DNA from 2 places in the Cellulomonas wangleii genome. Region 2 is predicted to be linked to the other one. Evidence: riboswitches for the same ligand, from Rfam matches in the RefSeq annotation. Region 2 holds a riboswitch; the other holds the start of a gene.
The links. A riboswitch is a leader RNA that binds a small molecule or an ion and turns the genes downstream of it on or off. The one in region 2 is predicted to bind S-adenosylmethionine.
Positions count from the first base shown of each region.

Region 1: it holds a riboswitch for S-adenosylmethionine, as region 2 does, so the genes downstream of both, KG103_RS16870 (hypothetical protein) here and KG103_RS15025 (rhodanese-like domain-containing protein) in region 2, are expected to answer to the same signal.

Region 1 is NZ_CP074405.1:3,678,885-3,684,721, forward strand. Features, by position in the region: gene KG103_RS16865 (hypothetical protein) at 1-751, shown strand, start outside; gene KG103_RS16870 (hypothetical protein) at 877-1,506, opposite strand; SAM riboswitch class IV at 1,521-1,633, opposite strand; gene KG103_RS16875 (ADP-ribosylglycohydrolase family protein) at 1,719-2,672, opposite strand; gene KG103_RS18945 (HD domain-containing protein) at 2,751-3,215, opposite strand; gene KG103_RS18950 (hypothetical protein) at 3,212-3,886, opposite strand; gene KG103_RS18955 (hypothetical protein) at 4,014-4,322, shown strand; gene KG103_RS16885 (hypothetical protein) at 4,319-5,837, shown strand, end outside.
Region 2 is NZ_CP074405.1:3,255,874-3,261,710, reverse strand. Features, by position in the region: gene KG103_RS15035 (hypothetical protein) at 1-72, shown strand, start outside; gene KG103_RS15030 (O-succinylhomoserine sulfhydrylase) at 136-1,383, opposite strand; gene KG103_RS15025 (rhodanese-like domain-containing protein) at 1,407-1,850, opposite strand; SAM riboswitch class I at 1,855-1,952, opposite strand; gene KG103_RS15020 (GNAT family N-acetyltransferase) at 2,052-2,621, shown strand; SAM riboswitch class IV at 2,678-2,791, shown strand; gene KG103_RS15015 (aminotransferase class V-fold PLP-dependent enzyme) at 2,827-4,263, shown strand; gene KG103_RS19145 (GNAT family N-acetyltransferase) at 4,383-5,468, shown strand; gene KG103_RS15000 (pentapeptide repeat-containing protein) at 5,489-5,837, opposite strand, start outside.

The DNA.
Region 1 (5,837 bases), 420 kb from region 2:
CGTCTACGAGCCGGCGGACCCCCGCCTGCGCGGGTTCGTCGTCGAGACCGCCGCGCACGAGCTGCTGCACGCCGCGTGGAACGAGCTCACGGCGGATGAGCAGGCGACGGCGGTGGCGGCGCTGGAGCCGGTCGTCGCCGGCATCGACCCGGCCGACGACCTGCACGAGCAGCTCGCCGGATCCGTCGGCGCCGCACCGGCCAACCGCGCCACCGAGCTGTTCGCGTACCTCGGCACGCAGGTGTGGCAGCCGGGTGGGCTCGACCCGGCGCTCGAGGCGCTGTACGGGCGGTTCATCGCCGACAGGGAGTCGTTGGTGGGGGTGCACACCGCGTTCGAGCAGCAGCTGGACCAGCTCACCACCGAGTACGAGTCCGCACTGGCGACGTTCGAGGGCCGTCAGATGGAGCAGGTCAGGGCCACGATGGAGCTCGACGCGGACACCGACGAGCTCGCGCAGTACCGCGCGACGATCGAGGAGGAGGAGGCGCGCCTCGCGTCGTTGCCCGCCTCCCAGCGCGCGCGGTCGCTCCTGTCGTGGACGTGGCGCGACGGCACCGCCCTGCCGCAGGCGCCCGCCGACGAGCTCCTGGCCGATGCGCGCGCCCTGCTCGCCCGGGACGAGGCGGAGCTCGTCGCCCGCACGGAGGCGCTGCGGGCCACCGGTGAGGAGATCCTCGCGGAGCAGACGCGGATCACGACGGTGCGGGTCGAGCTCGAGGCGCTGCTCGGGCAGCTCGTCCCGGGGTGATCGTCGGCCGGGACGTCCCCGGCACCACCGGACGACGCCGCCCCGGGGCCAGGGGCGCGGCGCCGTCCGGCGACCACCTCAGGCCTCGAGACCCGGAGGCAGCGCGATCTCGTACCCCATGCCGCTCAGCGCCGTGGCGTCGTCCGCGGCGTCGATGGTGCTGCCGGGCAGCAGCACGTCGGACAGGACCCGCCCGGTCGCGTCTGCGTGGTGGATCGCCGTGACCCCCCGCCCCGGTACTGGTAGGCCAGCACGAGCACCCAGTCGACCGGCGCGGCGTCGGGCCGGCGCCCGTGCCGCAGCGGCGGGTCCAGGTGGTAGAGCGTCGCCGTGTGCGGCGGGATCGGCCGCCCGTCGCCGGCGCCCTCCTCGGGCTGCAGCGAGGCCACCCGCCATGCCACCGTGCGCCCGGGACGTCGCTGCAGCGTCCGCAGGCACGGTGTCCGCTTCTCGCGTGACGCCACGGCGACGTACCGGTCCCCCACGCGTACCACCCCGAGGTCGTCGTGCACCCACACGGTCGGGTCGTCGGTGCGCAGGTGGGCGACGAACGGTGCGTGGTCGTGCAGCCACCAGGTCGCGGTGGCACCGGAGGCGTGCTCGAGGCCGATGCGGTGCGGCCCCACGACCGCGAGCCGCCAGGGCGTCCCGGAGGCGGCGACGGCGCGGGCGACGAGCTCCGGCTGGACGACGTGGCCCGGTGAGATGGACACGCACACCACGTGGGTGGGGGGATCGAGAGCGAGGTCGGACACGGGTTCTCCCGGAGGTCGAGCGTCTTCCCGTGCCGGCGGCGCGGGCGGATCTTCCTCCGGGGGCACCGTGCGCTCTGCGCGGTTGCCAGTCGGCCTGCCGGAGGGCTTGTGGCCGAGCTTCGTGATCGGGGCCCACGGTAGCGGCAAGGGCTGACATCACCGGCCCGTCGGGGAGATCCAGACCGTCGTCACCAGCTGACGGCCCGGCTCCCTCAGGCTGCGCCCGGGCCACCGCCCACCGCGCGCACGGCCAGGTCGGCCAGGCCGTCGGCGTCGAGGCCAGGCCACCCGTGCAGCTTCTGCCGCCACTCGGCGGGCACAGCCGCGGCGCCGTGCGCGGCTCCGGCGAGCGCGCCGGCGATCGCCGCGACCGTGTCGGTGTCGCGTCCCCCGCGCACGGCGCGCTCCAGGACGTCGACGAGGTCCGCGCCGTGGTGCAGGGCCGACCAGGCACCCTGCAGCGCCTGCACCACCCACCCGTTCTTGGCGAAGTCCGCCGGCTGCGACTCCTCCGCCTCGGCGATGACGGCCGCCCACCGCGCACGCCGGTCGGCCGGGAGCCACGCGAGCTGCGCGGTCAGGTCGACGACGCCCTCGCGCACCGCGTGCCGCACGGCCAGCGACCACAGCACGCACGCGTCCCCGGCGTCGGGGTCACCGTGCGTGAGGTCGGAGACGGCGCGCGCGGCGGCCGCGAGCGCGTCCTCCCGACCGTCACCGAGGTACCCGAGCGCGACGGGGCCGGTGCGCATGAGCGTGCCGTTGCCGCCCGCGTGGCGGGGATTGGCGGCGTAGTGCTCCGCGGCCTGCCGACGGGCCGCTGCGGCGGTGGGCTCCGGCAGGGCGTCGAGCAGGGTGCTGGTCTGCACCCCGATGTCCGTGGCGGTCAGCGCCCACTGCGACCACGCCGCGACGATGCGGTCGAGGCACGCCTCGTCGTCGAGCGAGCCGCCGTCGGCCAGCACCTGCGCGATCGGCACAGCCATGGACGTGTCGTCGGTCCACTCCCCCGGCTCCCAGTCGAAGCTGCCGCCCCCGGCCATGTGGACAGGCTGGTCGTCGGGCAGCGGCGGACCGAACTCGTAGCCGGCGCCCAGGGCGTCGCCCGCGGCGGAGCCGAGCAGGGCGCCGATGGCGCGGTCGGTCTGGGCAGGGGTGAGGGGCATGGGACCTCCGGGGGCGGGGACAGCGGGTGCCCGAGGGTGCCACGAGGCACCGACATCGCTGGTCGGAGGGCCTGCGCGTCACCCGTCGGCGGTTGCCCCGGCGGGTGGGCCGGCGAGCAGCTGCCGGACGCGCGCGTACTTCGCCACCAGGCGCGCACGGGTCGCCTCGTCCAGCGCCGCCAGCCGCGCGGGGTCGGTGTTGTCCGCCAGGTCGGCGGTCTTGACGGCCACGGCGAGCGGGTCACGCTTCACGCGTGCGACGTAGTCCTCCATGGCCTCGCCGGCGACCTTGCTGACGGCGACGACGGCCGCGACGACGTCGTCCGGGATGCCGGCGGCGCGCAGGTCGTCGGGGGTGACGTCGGTGTCCTCGACCACGTCGTGCAGCCACGCGGCGGCGACCACCCGCTCGTCGCCGCCAGCGGCCGCCGCGTGCGCGGCCACGCGCGCCGGGTGCCCGATGTAGGGCGCACCGGCCTTGTCGGTCTGGCCACGGTGGGCGTCGGTCGCGATCCGGCGGGCCGTGGCGATGAGGTCGGTCACGGCGCGCCGTCCGGGGCGGGGTCGGGGGCGGGATCCGGCGCGGGATCCGGACCAGGTGCGCCCGCGGCGGGACGGTCGACGGTGAGGCTCGTCGCCAGCGCGCGGACGGCCTGCTCCAACGCGGCCACGTGCGGCTCGCCCGTGGTGGTGCCGGTGAGCACCGCCAGCCAGATCGAGTCCGGGACGGGTGCGGCCACCTGGACGGTGTGCTGCTCGCCGCCGGTGACGGTCTGCTCGGAGCGCGTCGCCAGGAGCCCGGGACCCAGGCCCGTGGCGACGGGCTCCCCCGCCCGCAGCACGAGCCGCGCGAGGTCGAGGTCGGCCCGGACCGGCGCGGTGCGCAGCCAGGTCAGGCTCATGGTCGAGACGTCGGGCTCGTCGTGCTGCTCCGGGGTGACGTCCGTCGGCAGGTGCAGGAACGTCGCGAGCGCACCGCTGGCGGCGCTCGCCCGCGCGACGCCGTGCAGCAGGTACCCCAGGCCGCCGCGGCGGCGGTCGTCCAGCGCCGCCCACAGCGGGGTCCGCGCGACGAGCGCGAGCAGGTCGTCGCCGAGCGAGGCCGAGTCCCCGCGCAGCGTCTGCCAGCCGGCGGGCGCCTGCAGCGTGAAGGCGAACGGCGGGCGCGCAGGCGTCCCGGCGCGACGTCCCGGGGGTGCGGCTGCGGTGCTCACAAGCCGCGAGCCTAGCGAGGGACGGCGGCGCGAACGGGGCGAAACACCTCACCCTCGGGACGACGCCCACGACACGGGTCGAACCAGTATGTTTCGGGCAGCCACCGACGACCCGGAGGGACGCCCGATGACCGCCGTCGACGCGGCCGAGCAGCGCGTGCAGGAGCTGCAGGCCCTGCTCGCCGCCGTGCGTGCCGCCCGCGCGCGCGTGCCCTCGCTGCGGCGCGCGACCGGGACGGTCGGCGCACCCGGGAGCTGGACGGGCACCGCCGCGCACCGGCTGCACCACGACGAGCTGGTGCCCCTGACCGACCAGCTGACTCATGGCCTGGACCGGGCTGAGCAGGCCGTGCTGGACGACCTGCAGCAGGCCCGGCGCGCGCTCACCCGCGCGGAGGACGAGCAGGAGGCCGCCGAGCGGAGGCCCGCGTCGTGACCCGGGTGGTGGAGGTCAGCGCGGACGCGGTCGCGGGTGTGCGCTCGGACGTCGCGGCGGTGCGGGAGTCGCTGGACGCGGACTGGGGATCGCTGCGGTCGCGGGCGCTGGCGCTCGGGGTGCGCACCTCGGGGTTCGACGACGTGCTGGGCGCCCGTGACCGGCTGGGCACCCACGTGCTGCCCGTGGTCGACCGGCACCTGGACCGGGCCCGGGCGCTGGAGCAGCTGCGGTACGGGTCGATGGGCGGACCGCTGCCCGTGCTCGACGTCGACCCCGCACCCCTCGCGGTGCCGTTCACCTCCTCCCCGATCGGCGACGGCGGCACGACCCTGACCTGGGCGGCGACCTCCCAGGCCGAGGTCGAGGCCGACGAGCAGCAGGCCCAGGAGTCCCGCGGGATCGGCGACTGGTTCGCCGACCGGTGGGACGACGCCTCCGACGCCGCGGCCGACGGCACCCAGTGGGTCGCCGACAAGGCCGGGCAGGCCTGGGAGGCCGTCACCGACGCCGGGGCGGCCATCGGCGACTGGTGGGAGCGCACCACCGCCGACCTCGGCACGTGGATCGACACCCACCTGGACGGGGTCCGCGAGTTCATCGGCCGACACGTGGCGGTCTTCCGGTTCCTGGCCGACGCCCTGCGGATCGTCGGGTGGATCCTGGTGGCCGTCGGGGTCGTGCTGTCCGTCGCGCTGGCGATCATCGGCGCCATGGGCGGCACCGCCGCCGGCGCGGTCTTCGGGTTCGGCGTCGGCGCTGTGCCCGGCGGAGCGGCCGGCGCCGTGGCCGGGCTGTCCCTCGGCCTGAAGGTCCTCGGCGTGGGGTTCACCCTGGTGTCGGTCGGGGACTTCCTCGACGTGGCCGCCGACTGGGGCGAAGGAAAGATCGACGGGCAGGAGCTGGTCAAGCGCGGGTCCATCGAGCTCGGCCTCGCCGTCACGTCGCTGATCGGCGTGGGGGTCGTCGGCAAGGTCCTGCAGAAGGCCCTCGCGCACCTGCCCGCGTCGTGGCGGCGGCGGATCGACGACTGGCTGACCCCCGCTGACGGTCGCACTCCGGCCGGCAAGCCCTCCGCATGGGTCGGCCCGGACGGGCTTCGCCTCTCGGCCGACGAGGTGGCCGCGGTCGACGACCTCATGCGCAAGGCCGCGCGCGCGGAGCCGGACATCACCGACCCGCTCCAGCGCATGGTCGGGCAGGTCGACGGCGCGACCATGCCTGGGTTGGAGTACCGCCTGAAGGGCTCGGACTCGCTGTACCGCAAGATCGCGACGGACCTCATGGACGACGCGCCGCCCCGGGACGTCGCAGGCGCCCTCGCCCGGATCAAGGACGCGGTCCGCTACACCGCCCAGATCCCTGATGCCGACTTCGCCAGCGGGGTCGAGCGTGTGACGAGGGACCTGCGCGCGGAAGGGTTCACGCCCGTGTCGTGGAAGAACACCTTCGGTCAGCCGGGCTACCAGGGCATCAACAGCGCGTGGCGGTCCCCCGACGGACAGGTCTTCGAGC
Region 2 (5,837 bases):
GGTGCCGTGGACGTCGGCGTGACGGCGGCGGCGGACTCCGTCGTCGCGGTCGGCCTGGTCGCCGCGGGCTGAGCCGACCGGGCTGAGCGAACCGGACCGAGCCCGCGCGGCGCGGGCCGGCGGCGTCCGCGCGGGTCAGTCCGGCAGCGTCGCCAGCGCCTGCGCGAGGTCCTCCCGCAGGTCCTCGACGTCCTCCAGCCCGACCGACAGCCGCACGGTGGCCTCGCCGATGCCCACCGCGGCACGGCCCGCCGGGCCGAGCCGGCGGTGCGTCGTCGTCGCGGGGTGCGTGACGATCGACTTGGCGTCGCCCAGGTTGTTGGAGATGTCGACGACGCGCAGCGCGTCGAGGAACCCGAACGTCGCCTTCTTCGCGACGTCGGGCGTCGCACCCGCCGGGACGGCGAGGTCGAGGGTGACGACCGTCCCGCCTCCGGTCTGCTGGGCGCGGGCCAGCGCGTGCTGCGGGTGCGAGGGCAGGAACGGGTAGCGCACCTGCGCGACCCCCGGCTGCTGCTCCAGCCAGCCGGCGAGGTCCAGCGCGGACGCGGCCTGGTGGCGGACGCGCAGGCTGAGCGTCTCCAGGCCCTTGAGCAGCACCCAGGCGTTGAAGGGCGACAGCGACGGGCCGGTGTTGCGCAGCAGCGTCTGCACCGGGCCGCGCACGTACTCCTCCGAGCCGAGGATCGCGCCGCCGAGCACCCGCCCCTGACCGTCGATGTGCTTCGTGGCGGAGTAGACCACCACGTCGGCGCCGTGCTCCAGCGGGCGGGAGAAGACCGGCGTCGCGAAGACGTTGTCGACGACGACGGTCGCCCCGGCCGCGTGCGCCAGGCGGCTGACGGCAGCGATGTCGACGAGGTCCTGCATCGGGTTCGACGGCGTCTCGAAGAACACGACGTCCGCGGGCGTCGCGAGGGCCTGCTCCCACTGCTCGGGCACGTGGCCGTCGACGTAGTCGGTCCGCACGCCCCACTTCGCGAGGATCTCGTCGAGGATGACCACCGAGGAGCCGAACAGCGCCCGCGCCGCCACGACCCGGGAGCCGGACCGGACGAGCGCGGCGAGCGCCGTGAAGACGGCGGACATCCCCGTGGCCGTCGCGTAGCACGCCTCCGCGCCCTCGAGCAGCCGCAGCCGCTCCTCGAACGTCGCGACGGTCGGGTTGCCGTAGCGCGAGTACAGGAACCGGTCGACCTCGCCCGCGAACCCGGCCTCGGCCTGCGCGGCGGTGGCGTAGGTGTAGCCCTGCGTGAGGAACACGGCCTCCGACATCTCGCCGAACCCGCTGCGCACCAGCCCGCCGCGCACGGCGAGGGTGTCGGGGCGCAGGGTCTCGCGGTCGAGGCGGTGGTCGTCCCAGTCGCCCGGGCCGGGCGGCAGGTCGGGCGGCAGGTCGGGCGTGCTCACGGCTGGAGCCACGGCAGGCCGGCGGCACGCCAGCCCGTGTGCCCGCGGTGGCCGTCGGGGCCGGTCGGGCCCTCGAAGCCCTCCAGGACGTTGTACGCCGGGCCGTAGCCCGCGGCCGTCGCCGCCTGCGCGGCGCCGATCGACCGCTGCCCCGACCGGCACAGGAACACGACGGGGCGCTCGTCGCCCGGCGCGACGCCCGCCGTCGAGAGCTGGTCGAGGAACGCGGCGTTCGGCCGCCCCGAGGGGTAGGAGACCCACTCCACCAGCGCCGCCTGGCGGCCGAGGCCGCGCAGGTCCGGCACGCCGACGTAGCGCCACTCGGCGTCCGTGCGGACGTCGACGAGGACGGCGTCGTCGCGCTCGGCGAGCAGGTCCCAGGCCTCGGTGGGGGTGAGGTCCCCGGCGTACCCGGGTGCGGGACGTGGCTGCACGGTCATGGTCCTCCCATCGTCTCTGGCGGTAGCACCCTCGGCCACGGTCGCCCGTGCGGGTTGCTGCGGCGTCGTCGAGCCAGATCTCTCGGCCGCTCTGGATGGTCGCCGCGATGCTACGCCAGGGTGCGTCGCCACCGGCAGGGCGTCTCACGCACGCCCCGCCGCGGTGCGACGGGGCCGCGGGCCGTGCCAGGGTGGTGCGCGATGGACGCCCCCGAGGACCTCGTGCTGCGACCCGTGACCCCTGATGACGTGCCGGCGCTGACGCGCCTGCTGCATGACGCGTACGCGGACCTCGCCGCGCGCGGCCTGAACTTCACGGGTGCCACCCAGGACGAGGCGACGACCGCCCGGCGCAGTCTCGGTGTGGGCGCCTCGTGGGTGCTGGTCGACGCGGCCGGCGGCCTCGCGGGCACCATCACCGCGACCAGCCCTCCTGGCCGCGGCATCAAGGCGCTCACCGACCTGGCGCTCGAGCCGGACCGCGTCTGGCTCAACCAGCTCGCCGTCCGTCCGGACCTGCGGGCGCGAGGGCTGGCGACGTACCTGTGGGGCGTGCTGCGCGAGTGGTCCCTCGCGCGCGGCATGCGGTCGGTGGGCCTGGACACGGCGGAGCCCGCTGCGCCGCTGCGCGCGATGTACCGGCGGTGGGGCTTCGTCGACGCCGACGTCGTGCAGTGGCCCGGCAAGACGTACCGCAGCGTGGTGATGCTGCACAGCCTGGAGCGCGCGCCGCGAGGTACGGACGGTGAGACGGCGCGTCTCGCATCCTGAGAGCGGCGGCGTGCTGCCGTTGACATGCCCGCGCCGGGCGGCCGATCCTCGACACAGGTCATGAGCGCCAGCGACAAGCCCCGGCTCGCTGGCCGGCAACCCTCCTCCGCGGTGGGGTGCCCCGGGTGACGACCTGGCCGCGCGCCGTTCGGCGCCGGCAAGCGCGGGGCCCTCGGCGGTCCCCGGACCGTTCCGGAGGAGCACCATGACCACGATCACCGAGCTGTTCGCGTGTGCCGACGAGGCGTCGGGCACCGCGGCCCCCGGACCGCGCAGCGGGGACGCGCCGCTGCTGCCGGTCGTCGGCGCGTCGACCACCGTCCCGCTCGTCGACGGCACCAGCCGCACCTACGCCAACCTCGACTGCGCCGCCAGCGCCCCCGCGCTGGAGTCCGTGGGCGCGCGCGTCGCCGAGGTGCTGCCGCTGTACGCCTCGGTGCACCGCGGCGCGGGTTACCTGTCGCAGGTCTCGACCGCGCTCTACGAGACGTCCCGGCAGTCGATCGCCCGCTTCGTGGGGGCCCGCGAGGACGACGTCGCGATCATCACGCGCAACACCACCGACTCGCTCAACCTGCTCGCCGGCGTCGTGCCGCACGGCGAGGCCGTGCTCGTCCTCGACGTCGAGCACCACGCCAACCTGCTGCCGTGGGTGCAGCACAGCGGGGGCGGGCAGTCCGGGACGGGGCGCGTCGCGACCGTCCTGCCGGTGCAGCCGACGGTCGCGGCCACGCTCGACGCGCTGCGCACCGAGCTCGCACGCCGCCCGTACGCGCTGGTCACGGTGACGGGCGCGTCGAACGTGACGGGGGAGGCGCTGCCGCTGGACCGCGTGGTCGGGCTCGCGCGCGCGGCGGGTGCGCGGGTGGCCGTCGACGGGGCGCAGCTGGTGCCGCACCGCGGGTTCTCGCTGGCCGCCACGGACGTCGACTACGTCGCGTTCTCCGGCCACAAGACGTACGCCCCGTTCGGCGCCGGCGCCCTGGTGGGGCGCCGGGACTGGCTCGACACGGGCGTGCCGTACCTCGCAGGGGGAGGCGCGGTGCGCGACGTGCGGGCCGACCGGACGGTCTGGCAGCCCGCGCCCGCGCGGCACGAGGCGGGCTCGCCCAACGTGCTCGGGGCGATCGCGCTCGCGCAGGCCTGCGACACGCTCGCCGACCTGCCCGCGGGTGCGCTCGAGGCGCACGAGCAGGCGCTGCGGGACCGCCTGGTGCGAGGCCTCGAGCGGCTCGACGGCGTGCGCGTCGCGCGGATCTGGCCGGACTCGACCGACCCGGTGGGCGTCGTGACGTTCACGGTGGCGGACCTGAACCCGGGCCTGGTCGCGGCGTACCTGGCGGCCGAGCACGGCATCGGCGTGCGCGACGGGCGGTTCTGCGCGCACCCGCTGCTCGCGCACCTCGGGGCGTCCCACGGCGCCGTGCGCGCGTCGGTCGGGGTCGGGACGACGGCCGAGCACGTGGACCGGCTCGTCGCCGCGCTCGGCGTGCTGCTGGTGCGCGGGACGCAGGCGGAGTACGAGGTGGTCGACGGCTGCTGGTCTGTCGTCGACGACACGCGCCCGCTCATCGAGGTGCAAGGGCTGGACCACCTGGCCGCGACCGCGGCGGCCGCCTGCGGGCCGGCGCTGGACGACTGAGGCGCACCGACCCGGCCGTCGCGCCGGCGACGCGCGCCCCGCGGCGGGCGACGTCCCACCGTGCGGGACACCCGCGAATGCGCTGGTCGCCCGGTCGGGGCGGGGGGAGGATCGTCCGCGTGCTCCACGACCTGACGCTCGACGGCCACGGTGTGCGCCTCGTCCCCCTCGCCGAGGACCACGCGACGGCGCTCGCGGCCTTCGTCGACGAGCGGGTGTGGGCGGGCATGACGTCGCCCACGCCCCGGGGCGTCGACGACCTGCGGGACGTCGTGCGGACGGCCCACGGGACGCCGGCGCGGTACGCGTTCGCGGTGCTCGTGGACGGCGAGGTGGTCGGGTCCACGTCGTTCTACGACGTCGACCTGCGGATGGGACGGCTCGAGGTCGGGCACACGTTCTCCGACCCGCGCGTGTGGGGCACGCACGTGAACCCCGCCTGCAAGCTGCTGCTGATGGCGCACGCCTTCGACACGTGGGACGTCGCGCGCGTCGCCTACCGCGTCGAGGCGCGCAACGCCCGGTCGATCGCGGCGGTCACCCGGCTCGGTGCCCGGCCGGAGGGTCGGCTGCGGGGGCACCGTGTCGCCGCCGACGGGACGCGCCAGGACTCGCTGTACTTCTCGGTGCTCGCGGACGAGTGGCCGGACGTGCGCGCGGGGCTCGAGGAGCGGCTCGCCGGGGACGGGGTGCCCGCCGCGCGCACGTCGGTGCTGCTGCTCGGCGGGCGGTCCGGGGTCGGCAAGTCGACGGTCGCCGCGGCGGTCCACGACCTGCTCGTCGCGCGGGACGTGCCGCACGCCTGGGTCGAGGGTGACGCGCTGGACCTCGCGCACCCGGCGCCGTGGGAGCACGGCGTGGCCGAGGCCAACCTGGCGGACGTCTGGCGTCGCTACCGCGCCCTGGGGTACCGGCGGCTGGTGTACACGAACACCGTCAGCGTGCTGCAGGCCGACGTGCTCGCCGCCGCCGTGGGGGACCGCCCCCACGTGACGTCGGTGCTGCTCACCGGCTCGGACGCGACCGCGCGGGAGCGGCTGGGCCGGCGCGAGCACGGCGCGTCGTACGACGCGCACGTCGCGCGCTCGGACGCCGCCGCGGTGCGGCTGGGCGAGCGGGCCGGCACGGGCGTGCACCGGGTCGCCACCGACGGTCGGACGCCGCAGGACGTCGCCGCGGAGGTGGTCGCGCTCGCGGGCTGGTGAGCCGCGGTGCGGTCGAGGGGTCAGTCCTCGACGACGAGCCCGACGTGGTGGGCGAGCAGAGGTGCCAGGTCCAGCAGCTGGTCGTGGGTGACCTGCGCGCCGCCGAGGCTGCCGACCCCCTCGACGACCCGCAGCCGCGCGCCGCGCAGGTCGCACGCCACCAGGCGTGCCTGGGTCGCGTCGAGGCGGCGCAGGTCGCAGTCGACGACGGTGAGCCGGCGCACGCGCGCGTGGCTCAGGTCCAGGTCACCCAGCGTCACGCCCTCCAGCCGCAGCTCGTCCACCGTGGACTCGCGCAGGTCGAGGTAGTCGATCTTGCCGCCGACGACGTGGACCCGCGTCCACGTGGAGCCGAACGCGGTCAGCGCG